Linked DNA regions of Prochlorococcus marinus str. MIT 9313. The protein of the gene in region 1 interacts with the protein of each later gene in a pairwise test. Links are inferred from orthologs where the notes say so. Each region holds a gene or a part of one and is shown on either strand. Other genes may lie near its edges. The genes, in order: AKG35_RS00705 and priA.

The links.
Region 2: the proteins of AKG35_RS00705 (region 1) and priA interact in binary tests that used the Escherichia coli proteins (3 or more experiments, as listed by UniProt). The link is inferred for Prochlorococcus marinus str. MIT 9313 from one-to-one orthologs.

Annotation. Positions count from the first base shown.
Region 1 is NC_005071.1:154,469-165,527, reverse strand. What follows is about bases 2,989-5,878. They hold AKG35_RS00705 (single-stranded DNA-binding protein), read left to right. Parts: upstream 2,989-4,185; coding sequence 4,186-4,572; downstream 4,573-5,878. Other genes in these bases: AKG35_RS00695 (glucosyltransferase domain-containing protein), read right to left, coding at 5,282-5,878; AKG35_RS00700 (DedA family protein), read right to left, coding at 4,583-5,242; AKG35_RS00710 (rod shape-determining protein), read right to left, coding at 2,990-4,042. Also shown: response regulator transcription factor RpaB, read right to left, coding at 1-268; AKG35_RS00725 (ABC transporter substrate-binding protein), read right to left, coding at 415-1,719; AKG35_RS00720 (hypothetical protein), read right to left, coding at 1,733-2,242; rod shape-determining protein MreC, read right to left, coding at 2,242-2,985; more of AKG35_RS00695, read right to left, coding at 5,879-6,796; ahcY (adenosylhomocysteinase), read right to left, coding at 6,904-8,334; tRNA (adenosine(37)-N6)-threonylcarbamoyltransferase complex ATPase subunit type 1 TsaE, read left to right, coding at 8,405-8,878; AKG35_RS00680 (carbohydrate kinase family protein), read right to left, coding at 8,827-9,867; 8-oxo-dGTP diphosphatase MutT, read right to left, coding at 9,892-11,004. UniProt on the Escherichia coli protein: Plays an important role in DNA replication, recombination and repair. Binds to ssDNA and to an array of partner proteins to recruit them to their sites of action during DNA metabolism. Acts as a sliding platform that migrates on DNA via reptation.
Region 2 is NC_005071.1:1,352,979-1,359,893, reverse strand. The notes cover bases 12-3,004. They hold priA (replication restart helicase PriA), read left to right. Parts: upstream 12-366; coding sequence 367-2,643; downstream 2,644-3,004. Other genes in these bases: AKG35_RS06770 (hypothetical protein), read right to left, coding at 2,923-3,004; AKG35_RS06775 (hypothetical protein), read right to left, coding at 2,658-2,903; AKG35_RS13220 (hypothetical protein), read left to right, coding at 12-89. Outside these bases: more of AKG35_RS13220, read left to right, coding at 1-11; more of AKG35_RS06770, read right to left, coding at 3,005-3,414; argB (acetylglutamate kinase), read right to left, coding at 3,418-4,344; AKG35_RS06760 (DUF2854 domain-containing protein), read right to left, coding at 4,331-4,903; AKG35_RS06755 (hypothetical protein), read left to right, coding at 4,956-5,156; AKG35_RS06750 (single-stranded DNA-binding protein), read right to left, coding at 5,166-5,648; AKG35_RS06745 (precorrin-6A/cobalt-precorrin-6A reductase), read left to right, coding at 5,678-6,499; divalent-cation tolerance protein CutA, read left to right, coding at 6,520-6,861; AKG35_RS06735 (adenosine kinase), read right to left, coding at 6,875-6,915.

The DNA.
Region 1 (11,059 bases):
TTCTACAAACAGCAAAACCATCCATCTTGGGCAGCATCACATCGAGAACAAGCAAATCAGGCTGTTCTCGATGAAAAATCTCAAGAGCCTCTTCCCCGTCCTCGGCACAAATCACCCGATAGCCAGCCAGTTGAAGTCGCATGACCAAAATCCGGAGGACTGCTGGCTCATCGTCAACGACAAGGATGGTCGCCTTCGGATTCCCGGGAGCCTGCGTCTCAGACCCATCATTGCTTTGGTACTGAGATAAACCCCCCGGATGTGACATATGAGCATTTCCTCATGAAGAAACACAACCTTAACCTTCCGCCTTGAGCAAAAATCGCTAACGAGCTTGAGAAATAGCAGTTTTTCTATTTATTTAAGAATTAAAAGGTACTTATACTTAGGTATCAATTACTAATTGGCGGCACTTTAGGGCCATCTGGCTTCTGCGTAGCGGTTCCACTGACGAGCAGCCTCTTCCACGGCCTCATCGCTGCTGATCTGATCGAGCATCGCCCGCTGTAACTGGGTATAAATAATGCTCTGCAGACGCTTGATCCCCGGCAAAGCCGGAACCAAAACTTTCGCCCGCTTCAAAGTCTTGGCAGACAATGCTCTAGCAGAGCGGATCTGAGCAGCCTCACGCGACTCGGGACGCTCAGCATTAAGAGCAATCTGAACCTGTCGCAAAGCGTTTCTAGACGATGGCAACACCTTGGCTTGCTGCGCAAAAGTTACCTGATTAACCCCATTGGTTAGAAACAAGGCAAAATCAACCGCTTCCTGCGGGCGCCTGCTCTGACGAGGCACAACCAACGTCATCACAGCGACATTCGCATTGCCATCACTACCGACAAGCGGTGGATAGGAGTGAGTCACCCTGGCCACAGCCGGAGCGTTTGTCTGGATCGTGCGTAGAAATTCAGCCCCGCTCGCCAACATGGCCAACTCACCGCTCTGATAAAGCTCTATCGCTCGCTTCTGACCCTGGCTTATCACCTCTCGAGGCAGGAGACCTTGCCGATAAAGATCGGTCCAGAAAGCAAAAGCACGTTGACCCTTTGGAGTAGCAAAACCAGCCCGCCTCCGAGAATCCAGCAAAGTGACTCCCATCTGAACCATCGACTCAAGCAGTTCAGTCGAATCGTCAGGGACCACAGTGACGAATAGGCCATAACGACCTGTGCGCTCACGCATGCGGCGCGCATAGGAAGGTACATCCTGCCAACGTCGCGGTGGAGCATCAAGTTCGGCTTGTCGCAACAACTGCTGGTTCACCAAACTCAGCCGTACCGTGAGATACCAAGGAATGGCGATCTGTCGCCCCTCAACATCCAGGCCAGACTCCCAAACCGAGGGAAGGTAGCGGTCGGCTGCATCGACTGGAAGCAAAGGCGTCAGATCCCTAATCCCCCCTTTGCTGGCCAGATTTGCAGCAAAGGGGGGATTGAGATTGACCACGTCTGGTGCGGTGCGCGCGAACACCGCAGCCAATAACTTGCGCTCCACTGATCCCCAGGGGAGATCTGTCCAACGCACCAGCGCGCCGGGATGATTCTGCTGCCAGTTTTTGATAACCCCCTCCATATAGGTGTTGAACTTCGGCGCCAGTTGCAACGTCCAGAGCTGCAAATCAGTTGAAGATCCCTGCTTCGGTCGACAACCCCAACCAATCAAGGCTGCACCAACCACCACGAGGCCTGCAACAACAACCTTTCTTCGTGACCGCAGCATTCTCATGACCTGTTCAAGCTCGAGCCAGCCGCCGCCAAATCAACAGCATCCATGACACCAGCAGAGGAGCAACCAAACCAGTAATCAACGACTGTGCCAAAAAGGTATGCAAACCCCAGGAATGAAGCCAAGACACCGAGCTATCGAACTGAATCAAAAGCGTTTGCAGCCAAAGACTCAAGCCAACCAGAGCTGTACCTATCCATGCCAATAATCCGAGATTGAAACTGCCCTGAATCGGTGGAGCACGCCTGCCTAGCCGCCCCCACCACCATCCAAGCGCCATCAACGCCGGCAGTTGACTCGCACCACCAAGGTTAAGGCCATCCAATACCAAGCCAAGACAAAGGCCAGCAGTGAGTCCAGAGACAGGTCCATCAACAAGGGCCCAAGGCAACAACCACAACACCGCCCAGCACGGACCCACCCCAGAAAGACTCACCCAGGTCGGTGAAGCGAGGGTCAGCCAAGGCACGAAGAGGCTTGAAGCCAAGCAAATCGGTTGCTGATGAAGGCGCGCCATCAGCGAATCTGCACCTGCACCCAATCGATGGCTTCTGGTGCAGCGATTAACTGCACAGCTGCACGAGGAGCCGGAACTGCGCGGTCATCCACTTTCTGAATCACCCCTACAGGCAGGCTGGCGGGCAACAATGTGCTGGCAGGCGAGATGCTGACAAGATCACCTGGCACTGCATAGGGATTCTTATCGAGAAACTCCAACTGAGGCCTACTCGTACCCACACCAACCAAGAGTCCATGACGCTTGGTTCGCGGTATCCAAACTCCAACCCGACTACCTGGCGCAGTGAGCAGTTGAACACGTGCAGTGGCAGGGGTGACACTTTGAATTCTCCCCAGTAATCCTCCTGGCCCCATCACAGCATCACCCTGAGCAATGCCATGCAATCGCCCCTTGCCCAGTTCCAGTTGCTGCCACCACCCCTTCGGGGTACGGGAAATCACAGCCGCGGAAATGCGCCCAGATCCTGAGGCCTGACCAAGAGCAAGCAACCCGCGAAGTCGTTGATTGTCCTGCTCAAGCAACCGAAGTTTGCTCTGCTGCTCGAGCTGAATACCAGACTGGATCCATTCTCGCTGGGCTGATCCAGGCCAAAACGGCCGACTAAGAAGGGCATAAGCATCGGCAAAACCGGCGCCTTTACTCCAACGCACCAAACCAAGCGCTGCCACTAACAACAGCCAAGGCAAACCTCCACGCCAACGCCTCCAACGGAAAGATGCCTGCCAAGGGGAAACCCCCATCGATTCAGGCCGTCATTGAAGAGCGAGTGAATTCCGGAGTATCAAGCACCCTGCGAAGTCGCTTGTAATCCTCGAGGACCTGACCACAACCATTGACCACACACAACAAGGGATCCTCTGCAACATGAGTAAAGATGCCTGTCTCATGGCTAATTAAATCGCTTATCCCGCGCACCAAGGCTCCTCCACCCGCAAGCATGATGCCACGGTCAACAATGTCAGCAGCTAATTCTGGTGGTGTGCGCTCAAGGGTCCGCTTCACGGCCTCCACAATCACGTTGAGGGGTTCTGCTATCGCCTCCCGCAAGTCTCCAGCCTGCAAATTGATCGAACGTGGCAGACCGGAGAGCAGATGCAGACCACGCACATCCATGGCCTGCTGATCAAACTCGTGATTGGGGAAAGCCGAGCCAATGCGGATCTTGATCTCCTCGGCCGTGCGCTCGCCGACGACAAGGTTGTGAACCTTCTTCAAATAAACCCCAATGGCATCACTAATTTCATCACCGGCCACTCGAACCGACTCACTCAACACAGTTCCTCCCAAGCTGAGCACCGCCACCTCGGTTGTGCCTCCTCCTATATCAACGATCATCGTTCCAATCGGCTCAGTAACAGGAAGACCAGCTCCAATGGCGGCTGCAACAGGCTCATCAATCAGATGAACTTCCCGAGCTCCTGCCATGCCTGCCTCCCGGACGGCACGCCGTTCGACACCGGTCACTCCACTCGGGATACCCACCACCAAGCGAGGAGCGACAATGCCTCGACCTTCATTACCCTTCTGAATAAAGGTCTTCAGCATCTGCTCAGCTGCATCGAAATCGGCGATCACGCCATCGCGCAGTGGACGCACGGCACGAATATTGCCAGGGGTGCGGCCAAGCATCAACTTGGCATCGTCACCCACCGCCAGAGGCACACCGTTCTCCAAGTCCAGGGCTACGACAGAAGGCTCCTGAAGCACAATCCCTTTGCCTGAAACGTAAATCAGGGTATTGGCAGTACCAAGATCAATGCCGATGTCGCGTGACAATTGAAAGCGACGAAAAAACACAAGCGCTGGACTCAAGTCGGCGAATCATAGGTGGCGTAGCCAATGCAGCTTGTTACACCCAGCGATGAGGGTGGAACTCCTTATAAGCAGCCACTTAAACCGTGGCGCATCATTGACCAAACTCAAACAAATAGGTTTCATTCATGAGCGTAAATTCCGTCACACTCGTCGGCCGAGCAGGCCGTGATCCAGAAGTTCGCTACTTCGAATCGGGAACGGTTGTCGCCAACCTCACCATGGCCGTGAACCGTCGCAGTCGCGACGATGAACCAGACTGGTTCAACCTAGAGATCTGGGGCAAACAGGCTCAAGTCGCCGCGGATTATGTCAAAAAAGGATCTCTGCTGGGTATCATCGGTAGCTTCAAACTGGACCGCTGGACCGATCGCAACACCGGAGAAGAGCGAACCAAGCCTGTTGTGCGGGTGGACCGTCTAGAGCTTCTAGGTTCAAAACGTGATGCAGAAGCGAGCAACTTTGGCGGAGGGGGATTTGGGGACGGCCCAAGTGAAGAGGAAGTCCCCTTTTAAGACTCATTGATCAATGAGTGTGATGACGCCTGCGCCAAATGCGCAGGCCCAGCCACACCACGGCAGCCAACACCGCAATAACCAGGGCCCCCTTTACAACCTTGGAGACAGGATCTATCCACAACTCCACATTGCTGTAACCCTCCCCAAGCCCCAACCCAGCCAGGGTGAGTAGCAAAGTCCAAATCAGGCTGCCTGCTGTTGTCCAGATCAGGAAAGGTGCGAAAGGCATCAATTCAATGCCTGCAGGCACAGAGATCAAGGTACGAATGCCAGGCACTAGCCGTCCCCAAAACACCAACGCCGTGCCATAACGATTAAACCAACGACGGCTGCGCGCAAGTTCTGCCGGACTGATACCGATCCAACGACCATGTCGACTGAGCCAAACCTCAAGCCTTTTCTCATTGATAACCCGCCCAATGCCATACCACGGGAGAGCCCCCAACAAGGTGCCCAACAAACCGGCCAACACGACTGGTAAGAACTGCAGCTGCCCCTGCTGCACGTAGAAACCGCCAAGAGGCATGATCAACTCGGATGGGATCGGTGGAAAGAGATTTTCCAGAAACATGGCTGCAAATATCGCGCCATAACCCATCCACTGGTTGGCCTCCACGGCCTGGCCGATCCAGTCGGGCAACTTGGTGATCAGTTCCGGCAATCCCATCAAAAACCGTAAAAGCGCGTTCAGTGTTTCACAGAACAATTAAGTCCTGGGACGCACAGGCGCCTGATCAGGTGCGAGTTCTAGATACAACGTGTCCGGAGAAAACAGATGCAACGAAAATTCGCTCGTGCAAATCGCCTCAACTGACGGCTGACAGGAAGTAGGCAGAACATTTTCCATTCCATCCAAATTTCGCTTCTCCAAGCCCAAACCATGCAACTCAAGCTGTCGATATGAAAAGGTTTGATCTCCTTCCAGCAATGGGGGAATCAATCGATCGATTAGAGGAAATTTACGCACCGTGTTTCGCAAAACCGGCGAACGCGGCATGGTGCCCTTCACCATTAAATAACGCATAGGCTGATCTGAATCTCTGACCTGGAGAACAGATACAGCACCCACGATGCGAGAAAGACGACCCTGCTCGAAGCGAGCTTGTGCAGCAAAAGAATGGCCATAGGCATAAGACATGACCACCATCAACCAGACCAACGGAAGAGCTCCAAACCGCCAAATTGGTCGCTTGAGACGTCCTGCCAGCGCAAACAATTGCAGCATGACGTTAGTCAGCAGGGGGCCAAAATAAAGCAAAACCCTCGGGTGGCGCACAAAAGAATCTTTGAGCAGCAACATACCGCCTGGAGCCAACAACAAGACCAACAACATCCCTGCTGCTGCAGTCAAGGCCACTGGCCATGGTCGCCACTGAATCACCAAGACTGCATAACTGAAAATAAGCAATAGAAACGGAAGAAGAACAGGCAAATAACTGAAATCTTTGACCAGTAGCTGGAACGGTTCCAAAACCGAAGCAACAAGCCCCAAAGGCAGTGAGCCATCGAAAGGCTTGAGCTGTGAAGCACCAGCAGCATATCCATTCAATTTGTATTCATAAAACAGTGCTAAAATCAGCCGATAGAGGCCATAACCACCGGCATAAATGACGACGCTGACCAATAGACGCCAACGCTGAGAAAGCACCTGCCAATGTCGATCAAGCACCCCTAAGCCTGAGGCCACGCAGAGACAGCCCGTCATCACCAAAAAGCCATTCGCCGCTGGTTGATAGAGGCTGAAAGAAGCCAACTGCAGCGCAAGGGCCACAACAACAGTGCGACAGCTTTTTCTCAGATGCACAAGGATGGCTGCCATGACGGAACAGACCAAAGCCATCGCCATAAACACCGAATCGAAGCCATAAGACATGGACTGCAACGCATATGGCTGTGCCATCAACGGCAGACTTGCAACACCTGTCCAAAAAGGTGAGCGAATGCCGTAAACACGGGCACAAGCCACGCCGAGAGCAGACAGCAGCGCGATAGCCAGAAAAGTGTGGAGAGGGGCGATCGCCGTCGCTGGACGACCAAAGTTCAACCATTCCACTAGGGAATCAGCCAGTGGCCTGCCAACCTTGACCCAGCCACGATTGCCATTCATGGCTCTCTCGATGTCATCGATGTAGAGATCGACTGCGAGAAGCAATGGCAAAAGCGTGAAAAATCCTGCTGCAAAAACAGACTTCCACTGACGCTGAAGTTGTGAATCCTGCACAAGATAAGAGCATGGCTGCCGAATCATGTATGTAACCAATTTCGTCAAACTAAACATAAAAAAGCCAGGCCTGAAAAGGACCTGGCAACACTTCTGAAGTGAGTGGATTAATAGCGATAATGGTCGGGCTTATAAGGGCCTTCAACAGGCACACTGATGTAATCGGCCTGCTGCTTGGTGAGCTCAGTAAGCCTCGCGCCGATCTTCTCCAAGTGAAGGCGAGCCACCATCTCATCGAGGTGCTTCGGCAACACATACACCTGATCGGCATACTGATCACCTTTCGAAAACAACTCAATTTGAGCTAACACCTGATTGGTAAAGGAATTGCTCATCACAAAGCTCGGGTGACCGGTCGCACAGCCAAGGTTCACCAAACGTCCTTCAGCCAGAAGAATGATCTTATTGCCGCTAGGAAGAGTGATGTGATCAACCTGAGGCTTGATATTCTCCCAGGGATAATCCTTCAAAGATGCAACATCAATCTCATTATCAAAGTGACCGATATTGCAAACAATGGCCTCATCCTTCATACGGATCAGATGTTCATGGCGAATCACCTGAAAGTTGCCTGTGGAGGTCACAAAGATATCGACATCCTGAACCACCTCATCCAGGCGCACCACCCGATAGCCCTCCATCGCTGCCTGAAGAGCACAGATGGGGTCAATTTCAGCAATCATCACAGTGGCACCAAGGCCCCGTAGCGATTGGGCTGAACCCTTACCCACATCGCCATAGCCCATCACCAAAGCCACCTTGCCAGCGACCATCACATCAGTGGCCCGCTTGATGCCATCCACCAAGGATTCACGACAACCATAAAGATTGTCGAACTTGCTCTTAGTCACCGAATCATTGACATTGATCGCCGGGAAAGGCAATTCACCGCTTTTTTGCATCTGATAAAGACGCGCGACACCCGTAGTTGTCTCTTCTGTCACCCCCTGAATACTGCTCTTGATGCGAGAATAAAAACTGGAATCCTCGGCCAACTTGGTACGAATCGAGGCAAACAATGCCGTCTCTTCCTCGTTGCCAGGGTTATCCAATACAGAACTATCGCTCTCGGCCTTGCTGCCAAGCATCACCAAGCCAGTTGCATCACCGCCGTCATCCAAGATCATGTTGGGAGTGCCACCATCACCCCACTCGAGGATGCGATGGGTATAGGCCCAATACTCATCCAGAGTCTCGCCTTTGGTTGCAAACACAGGCACGCCGCTAGCGGCAATAGCAGCAGCAGCGTGATCTTGAGTAGAAAAAATATTGCATGAAGCCCAGCGCACATCAGCACCGAGGGCCACCAGCGTCTCAATCAACACACCAGTCTGAATGGTCATGTGCAGACTGCCAGCAATGCGAGCCCCCTTGAGAGGTTTTTCGCTGCCGTACTTGATCCTGAGGGCTATCAAGCCTGGCATCTCAGTTTCCGCAATGCTTAATTCCTTGCGGCCAAAGTCCGCTAGGTCGATGTCTGCTACGACGTACTGAGGAAGGGCCTGCAACGAGGCCGTTGATGTGGGCACTGCCACCATGGTTGAAAGCTCCCTTGGGGGAATCGTGTACGGAAATCTCAGCGAAGTCGCCAAGACTTCGGGATCGCTTATGGGGCAATCTACAGATGACACATGGATTCTTGAAAATCTTGATGCCACTCGATGGCTAGGCATAGCACTTGTCCAGCGGCTACCTGCTTTATCAGTGCTGTTGCTAGAGGGGCCCCTGGGAGCTGGCAAAACCTCTGTGGTGCAAGGCATCGCAACCGCTCTCGGTATCCGTGAGCCGATCACATCACCTACATACGCTCTTGCTCAGCACTACCCGGACGGGAATCCTCCTCTGATCCATCTAGATCTCTATCGCTTGGAGCAACCCAGCACTGCCAATGAGCTATTTCTGCAAGAGGAAGAAGAAGCCCAAGCACTAGGTGCCCTCATGGCCGTGGAATGGCCTGATCGATTAAGCCTTAACTTGCCTGAAGCCTGGAGATTGCAATTGCAGCATCGAGCTCAAGGAGGTCGTATTGCTCAGTTCACCTCACCTTCGAACGACCCCAAAAACTCCTCCACTTGCATCTGAGACGGCTGCGGATCGATACCACCAGCCCCTCCACAAACAAGCGCGCCACAGGCTGCTGCAAAACGAACCATCTCCCGGGCCTTGATCAGATCTCGTTGAGATGAGGCATCCATCAAAAATTGATGCAGCAATCCTGCAGTGAAAGCATCGCCAGCACCGGTGGTGTCGACAACTGAAGGGGGAGAAAGCGCTGCAAGCTCACCAACACAACCCCCTATCCACCAGCGCACCGGACGCGCCCCATCGGTCACAACCACATCTGGCTGCTGCGGAAGGGATCGCGCAATCACTGCAGGGTCGTCAGTGTCAAAGAACCAAACGGCCTCTTCCCTAGCCAGTTTGAGCAGAGAAGCACGCTCAAGAAGAGGCGCAATCGCCTGCAAAGCCTTCTCATCAGGGCCACTATCGGGAGAATGGCCAGGATCCCAGAAGGTTGGACGCCAGTTGACATCCAATGCGATCTCAAGCCCTGCTGTTTGTGCCTGCTCAACGCACCAAAGCAAGGCTTGGGCTGAAGCTGGTGTGGCCAAAGGAATGGAGCCGATCAACAACCAGCTCGCCTTACCTACCAGCAAAGGCCAGCTAGCCGCCAACTCATCTAAAGACAGAGCCGGATCAGCAAAACCGTCTCCGCGGTCGCCTGCAAAACCCTGGAACACCCTCTCCCCATCGAGATCTCGACGCACCAACACAATGCGACTGGGCCGACGCTGATCGATCTGCAGACCAGCAAGGTTCACGCCTCGAGTATTAAACAATTCTCGAAACCTGGCCCCGATGGCATCGTCTCCAAGACGTCCTAAAAAAGCCACCTTGCTACCAAGCCGAGCTAAGCCACAAGCCACGTTGGCAGGGGCTCCCCCTAGGCAATCCTCCACAGGCTGATCCACAGCTGGATCTCCCCCCAGCGGTCCAAGACGATCCACCAGCGCCTCTCCCAAGCAAATCACCTCAGGCTCGTTGCTGTGAACCGGATTGGTCCCCGTCATCAGTTAGCAGCTACTGAGATGAAGCTAGGAACGCTGGCTAAGCATGTCTGCGCGAAGATGATCAATCAACGTGGCAATCATGCGCACATTGGCTGCCGGGAAGGGATAACCAGAAAGATCTTCAGGCTTCACCCAGCAAACCTGCTGACTCGCCAAAGGCTTGGGTTCTCCTGAAATCCAGCGGCAGAGATGAACAACAAAGCGAAGCTTCTTATGGCTGTAGGCATGGTCAAGAGCAATCAGCTGCTCACCCACCTGCACTTCAATCGCCAATTCCTCCCTGAGCTCGCGAGCAATGGTGGCTTCGATTGCTTCACCTGGCTCCTGCTTACCACCAGGGAATTCCCACAAACCACCGAGTAAACCCTCATTCAGCCGTTGATCAATTAAGACCTCACCCACCTCATTCAGCACAACCCCCACACCAATCACCTGGAAGGGAATGGGCTTGCTCGCATCCTGCACGGGGAAGTGGCTTGGCTCTCCAGCAGCGTAGGCAGCACAACTGCTTTGCCAAGGGCATAATTGGCAACTGGGAGTCCTAGGGGTACATACCAAAGCCCCCAAATCCATCAAGGCCTGATTGAAATCTCTTGGCCGCAAAGGATCGAGAAGGGCTTCACTCCACTGCCAAAAACTTGCCTGTGCTCTTTGGGGTGGCTCCAGGCAACCATGAAGTCTGGCCAGCACACGACGCACATTGCCATCAAGGATTGGCACTGGCCTATTCAAGGCACTGGAAAGAATGCTCCCTGCCGTGGTGCGACCAATACCCGGGACAGCCAGCCAAGCTTCAAGAGAAGAGGGCAGAGGGGAAGCGGCCAATTGACGCGCCGCCTGGTGCAACCTGCGGGCACGAGAGTAATAGCCCAGGCCTTGCCACAGCAACAACACTTGGCGCTCTTCAGCAGCAACCAAATGCTGCATCGTTGACAACACCAACATCCACTGCTCCCAGTAAGGACGCATCACCCTCAACTGAGTTTGTTGGAGCATCACCTCAGCAATCCAAATGCCGTATGGCGAGAGATCTTCGTTTGGTTCAGGCCAGCGACCATCGGTCGTAAACATCCACGGCTTGATGGCAATGTCCTTGCGACCATGGACTTCCCACCAAGCCAAAAGCTGCTGACGCATCTCAGGCCAACGTTTATCGAGCAACTCTCGGCACTGTTGACTCGAACCTTCTAAC
Region 2 (6,915 bases), 1.2 Mb from region 1 along the record:
TGCTTATGCAAAACCATGCAAAAGTGGCCACTGCAGCACCGACGGCTCAAAGCATCAGATCAGAACCTCGTAAACAAGTGATTATCTGAGCTAGAAGTAGCCTGACGATCCTGTTATCCAGGTTGAGACTTGGGATGCTCTGATTTGGAGCGAAAGGAACAGGGAATGTTTTTGTGGACCAAAGCAGGGCTGTCAGGGGCTTTCTCAGACCGACCGAACTTTTATAGAGGGTTCCCTATAGAGGCTCGAATTTCGTGTCTTCCCACTGGACGGAACTCTGCTTGGTTCCGACGACAGCCTTTGGACTGTCCAACATTGACATTCTAAAAAAAACTTGTGACGCCTGCAAGTGCTGATCCGGCTGAACTGCCCCACTGCCCTTCCGAACGCTGCGCAGAGGTGGACGTCTGGGTGGAGGCAGGCCGTGAAGGGCGGTGTTTCACCTATGTGGACAGCAGACGGTTAGGGGTGGATTTAGGGGATCTCGTCGTCGTTCGCTTGCGGGGACGAAGGATGCACGGCCTCGTGATGGATCGGCGGATCTCGTCTCCTGTTGATCGTGGCCAGGACTCTGGGAGTGAAGCACCGCCGCGTCACTTAGAGGCCATCGAGGCTCTTGTGCAGTCTGCGGCGGTAGATCCTCTCTGGTTTGGCTGGATTGAAGCGATGGCTGTTCATTGCCATATCAGTTCATTTCGCATGCTTAAAGCAGCTTTGCCGCCTGGTTGGCTCGGTCAGCGGCAGTCTCATCAGGCGGAGCCCCGTCGACTCTGGTGGATTCAACTCGAATCTTCTGCGATCAATCCCCAGAATCTTCCTCAGCGTCAGGCTGATTTGCAGGCGGCCTTGGCTGCAGGGGGTGGTGGTGCATGGCAGAGGGATCTTCAGGCTGCTGGCTTCGGGTCTGGTCTTGTCAATGGCCTCATCAAGCGAGGTCTCATTCGTAGGGAAAAGCGTCAACCTACTGATGCCTCCAACGGGCTTTCCTGCTCAGATGCTTGTGATCAGGATTTGGAGGTGCCTCAGTCTCTGACTGTTGAACAGCAGGAGGTTGTGGAGGCTTTCCAATCCCAGCCTCTTGGCACTGGGATGCTGCTTTGGGGGGTGACAGGCTCGGGCAAGACAGAGGTTTACTTGCAGCTTGCGGCAAGAGAACTGCAAGCCGGTCGTCATTGCTTGATTCTCACGCCGGAGATTGGTTTGATCCCTCAGTTGGTCGATCGTTTCCGTCGCCGTTTCGGAACCAAGGTTCTGGAATATCACAGTGGCTGTTCCGATCGTGAACGGGTGAGCACCTGGAGGCAGGGGCTTACTGCTGCCACTCCATTGGTGGTGGTTGGTACTCGTTCAGCAGTCTTTTTGCCATTGGCACCATTGGGTTTGATCGTGCTTGATGAGGAACACGACAGTTCTTACAAGCAGGAGTCACCCATGCCTTGCTACCACGCCCGTGATATGGCCATGGATAGGGCCAGGCGAACTGGCGCCAGGGTGGTGCTGGGAAGCGCTACGCCTTCGCTTGTCAGCTGGAAGAACCTCGCTCCTCAAGGCCAGCTTGCCTTGGCTCGACTGACCCGTCGCATTTCCGATCAGCCCTTACCGCCTGTGCATGTGGTTGATATGCGACAGGAATTGGCCGATGGCCATCGTCGCTTGATCAGCCGTCCATTGATGGAACGTCTTTCGGCATTGCCTGAGGCCGGTGAACAGGCGGTGGTGTTGGTGCCACGACGCGGCTACAGCAGCTTTTTGAGTTGTCGTAGCTGTGGAGAGGTCGTGCAGTGTCCTAACTGCGACGTGGCGCTTACGGTGCATCGCAGTCGTCAAGGGCACCAGTGGTTGCGTTGCCATTGGTGTGACCATCGTGCTGAGGTTATGTCCAGTTGCCATAAATGTGGATCGAAGGCTTTCAAACCCTTTGGTGCAGGCACGCAGCGCGTGATGGAGCATCTCGTTGAGGAGCTCCAGGGTCTGAGGTTGTTGCGTTTCGATCGTGACAGCACCGCTGGGCGTGATGGGCATCGCCGTTTACTGGAGCAATTTGCAGCAGGGGAGGCAGATGTGCTGGTTGGCACCCAGATGTTGGCCAAGGGTATGGATTTGCCTCGGGTCACTCTTGCGGCGGTGTTGGCTGCAGATGGTTTGCTGCATCGCCCTGATTTACAAGCTGGAGAGCAGAGCTTGCAACTGTTGATGCAATTGGCTGGTCGTGCAGGACGTGGCGAGCGGCCAGGTCATGTGCTTGTTCAGACCTATTGCCCTGATCATCCTGTGATTCACCATTTGGTGGATGGTCGCTATGGCGAGTTTCTGAAAGAAGAGGCCTGTCTTCGTCATGAGGCTGGTTTGGTGCCTTATAGCCGGGCCTGCTTGTTGCGTTTGTCAGGTGATTCAGCTGCCGTGACAGCCACAGCTGCTGCGGTCCTCGCTGAACAGATCAAACCCCTTTGTGAGGCTCAGGGTTGGTGTCTTGTAGGACCAGCGCCAGCTCCGATTGCACGGGTCGCTGGTCGAAGTCGTTGGCAACTGCTATTGCATGGTCCGGAGGAGAGTCGTTTGCCGCTGCCATCAGGATCGACTCTTTGGAATGGATTGCCCCGTGGGGTTTCCTTAGCGGTGGACCCAGATCCAATTCAGCTTTGATTAGGCCATCATCTTCAATGGTTGATGTTGTTGGAGGTCCGTTCGAGGGGCATTTTGAGCACGCCGAAGCCGAGTCTGAGCTGAACGTTTTGCAGGATCAGGCTGGTCTTCAACAGCTCCATGACCCAAGGGTTGCCAACCTCGAGTCGGCTGGAGCGTTTGCGATCAAGGTCTAGCTGCTGAGGGTCGCCTTGCTGTAGAGGCCAACTCAGATCCCCGTAAGGGTTGTTGGTGAGTCTTTGGCTGGTTACTGGGTTCACTCGTTTGGCCTTAAGAGGCTTATCTCGGTGGTATGGCCAAGCCACTGAGCAGCATGGTTAACCCGATGAGAACGAGCAAGACCAAGATTAAGAAGCCCAGATTGGGGGCTTTTGTTGGTCCGGTGGCTGGCGGTGGCGGCGGCGCTGGCCGCAGTGAAGGTCGACGGGCTGAGACAGGGCGTGCAGCCGTTGTGGCTGTCATGTTTAAGTTCGGCAAGCGTATCGACCAGTTGGCAGGCCGTTGCAAGCTTGGTGCTTCCAACACGATCAGTAGCTGTTTCGCGTTTTGGCGAAGTTCGAGGTCTTTGCAGCGGGTGAGAAGACGACAGGTTGCGAGGGCCTTGCGCTCGTCACCTTGCCCCATCCAAGCAGTAACCATCAACATTCTGATCCTGGCCCCCTCCGCATGGGGCAGTGGATGGCTTGCTGCCAAAGGCTCTAATAGAGCAAGGCTTTGGCCATAGTCTCCGCGGGCGAGGGCGGCTTCAGCCTCGGCCAGATTCGCGTGCATCGCTCAGCTGCGACCAACCACCATGGTGCCGATGCCGGCGTCGGTGAACACCTCGAGAAGCAGGGCGTGTGGAACACGTCCATCGATGATATGGGCAGCGCCGACCCCTTGAGCTAAAGCTCTGATGCAGCATTCGGTTTTTGGGGTCATGCCGCCAGCCACCACCCCTTCAGTGATGAGCTGGCGTGCTTCAGAGAGACGCAACTGATGAACAAGGGAACTTGGATCATCCCGATCTAGCAAGATGCCTGGGGTGTCGGTTAGCAGGATTAGTTTCTCTGCTTCAAGAGCGGCGGCGATCTCACCGGCGACCGTGTCTGCATTGATGTTGTGTGAGCAGCCCTCAACAGTGGCGGCCACGCTTGAGATCACTGGTACATAACCCTTTGCGAGAATTGGTTCAAGTACATCGGTGTTGACTCGGGCTACATCTCCGACGAAGCCATGGCTACCGTCGCCCCAGGGTCTGGCTTCAACCAGATTCCCGTCACTGCCACTAAGGCCAACAGCCTTGGCCCCCAGTTGGTTGAGGCCATTAACGATTTGCTTGTTAACGCGTCCAACTAAGACCATTTCCACCACGTCCATGGTGTCTGCATCGGTAACGCGAAGGCCATCGCGGAATTGTGCTGGAATCTCAAGCCTTTCCAGCCATTGATTGATCTCTGGTCCGCCGCCATGAACCACAACGGGCTCTACGCCCACGCTGACGAGTAGGGCAAGGTCGCGAAAAACCGCTTCCTGCAAATTGGCGTGGGCCATGGCGGCTCCGCCGTATTTGATAACAATGCGCCGTCCGCTAAACCGTTGGATGTAAGGGAGGGCTTCGCTAAGCACAGAAACCCTGAGGGAGTCATCCTCTGTAAGCCTTCTCGCGGAGTTGGTTTGGCAGGGCTCAACCAGCGCTGCAGCAGATTTAGCTGACTCCATCTTGACCTGCTAGTTCATCATCCTTGTTGATTGGCAGCAGGATGAGATCCAGGACCCCCGCGCTTGGTGATTTCAGTTCGGCGTGCAGGCCTTTGGCAAAGAAGCGGCCCAATCGTTCCTGGCGTTCCTGCCAGAGATCGAGTGGCACAGCACCCAGATTGAATCTCAACCGTACGCCGTACCCCGCTGCAGTTTCTAGTTCTTCAATCTCTTGGAGCTGAGGGGGGTTGTCTTTATCCCAGAGTTTGAGCGCTTCTAAGGACGTCTCAAGATGGGCTTTCTGTCCATAACGCCAGCGGGTTACATCCCAGACGAGTTTGCCCAGTTCCGGTGCTCCCTTCTCCCTGGCTTGACGCAGAACTGCGGCTGGAGTGACGCGTTTAGCAGGGGGAAGTTCAGAGGATTTTAGTGCTAGTCCTCCTATGAGGATGGGCACTCCATAGAAGATGGTTGGCAGGCTGAGGTTGGCATCGCCATTTGTGTAGGCCACCGCACCAACAACTGCAAGTACACCACCTGCCACGGTGACGAGGCTGCCTGGAGAGAACAGATCATTCATGGCGTTTATTCTGACGCTTTAGCCTCCAGGCTGAGGGTAAGGATCCGTTGCAATGGCTTCAGCTCATCCCTCTGATAGCGACTTATCTGAGTTGATCACTCAGTTGGATGCTGATCGAGCTTGGTTGCTGGAGCAGATTGATCGTGGCCGTTGGGTTGAGTTGCGCCTTGACTTGGCTGCTCTGGAGAGGGAATTGGGCCAGCTGTTGACTCGAGCTGCCGAGGGCCTTGAAGACGAGAACAGCTTCGGGTAATGAATGCGTTCAGAAGGGAATGTCATCGGTGTCTGGCACCAGTGGGGCACTATTCCAGCTGGCAGCTTCTGGTTCTGCAGTTGTTACCGGTTTGGGTGTTGGCGTCTCGGCTATCGGTAGAGGTCGTGAGGTCTGGTTGGTTGTAGTGCTAGTAGGTCGTTCTGGGCTACTAGCAGTTTGACCAGCTTGGCCGGAGAGGGAATGAAGACGCGCGAGCGTGAATTCGGCGCGCTTTTCCTTGGTGCCATCTTGGCGGGGAACTGTGTTCATTCGTAGTCGACCTTCAATCACAAGCCTTTGCCCAACTTGGACGCGGTTTTGTAGATCCTGGGCAAGGTTGCCCCATCCCACCACCTTGAGTTGACCAGGGGCAGTGTCGACACGAAGTGCATCGAAGCGCACCTCCATTTCGGCGATCGGTGTTTGGTTGTCTTGGGTATAACGAATGGTTGGTGCCTGGATCACTTCCACTTCAAGTACGCAGTGGTTCATGTCCTTCCCTTGGAGTGAGAGTCATTTTGATGCAAGCTTGCAGGAATGACCAGCCGCATGTCTGGTTGCTATCTGGGACTGGTGAAGGACCTGTTTTGGTGGCCGCTTTGGTGGCTCAGGGATGGCGAGTCAGTGTCAGTGTCGTCAGTGCTAGCGCCGCAGGGGCCTACGCAGGTCTGTCCTTGGAAGATCTTTGGACGGGCCCCCTCGACGGAGTGGAAGGGATACTCGGGGTGCTTGATCAGGCTCGTCATCGCCATCAAGGTTTTGATTGGGTGGTGGATGTGACCCATCCCTTTGCAGTCAAGATCAGTACGGATCTGCAGCGTGCCTGTCAGGAATTCGCTCAGCCTTTGTTGCGCTTTGAGCGTCCCATGGAGGGTTGTGGAGAAGCATCCCTGATCGCGAGCTCGGCTGATTTGGCAAGGCAAACATTGCAAGGAAGTCGATTGTTGATGGCTCTTGGGGCAAGGCATCTTGGCCAGGCTGTCAGGGCAGCTCGTCAGGCTGGAGCTCAAGTGTTTGCCCGTGTGCTTCCTTCGCCGGAAAGTCTTCGACATGCTTTGGCGAGTGGCTTGCCCGAGCACCATCTGGCTGTTGTGCGTCCGCTGCAGGGGCAATCTCATGGCGAACTGGAGTCAGCCTTGTGCCGGCGCTGGTCGATTACAGCAGTGGTTTGCAGGCAGTCGGGGGGGGTGACGGAGCAGCTCTGGCACAAGATCTGTCGGCAGCAGGGGCTTGGCCTTTGGTTGATCTCCCGGCCACAGCCCTGCGGTGCAGTAGAAGCCATCGGTAGCGTTGAGAGCCTGCTCAATCGGCTCTCAACCGATCGAGTAGCTCCACTGTGCTGACGTTCTTTGCAAAGGTCTTCATGGTTGATCGAGGATTCTCATCGACACTGGTTTTGGTGTTGACCACAGAGGCAAACGCAAACCTGGCCGAGGGATTGGCCAATGAGCTCTTGGCTCGCAGGTTGGCGGCCTGCGTGAGTTTGCAGCAGATTCAATCCCACTACTGTTGGCAGGGGAAGCTGGAACGAGCGCAGGAAGTGCAATTGCTGATCAAGACCAGTCAGCATCAGCTGGATGCACTGCATCAGACGATTAAAGAGTTACACAGCTATGAGACCCCAGAGTGGATTTACTGGTCAGCCACTGCGAGTGATCCTTACGCTGTTTGGGTAGCAGCAGCTGTGGAACCTGTTGAAGGGTGAAACCGCCCTTCAATTAATTCAGATGCTTCGCTACTAATTCCGGAAGCGACACCT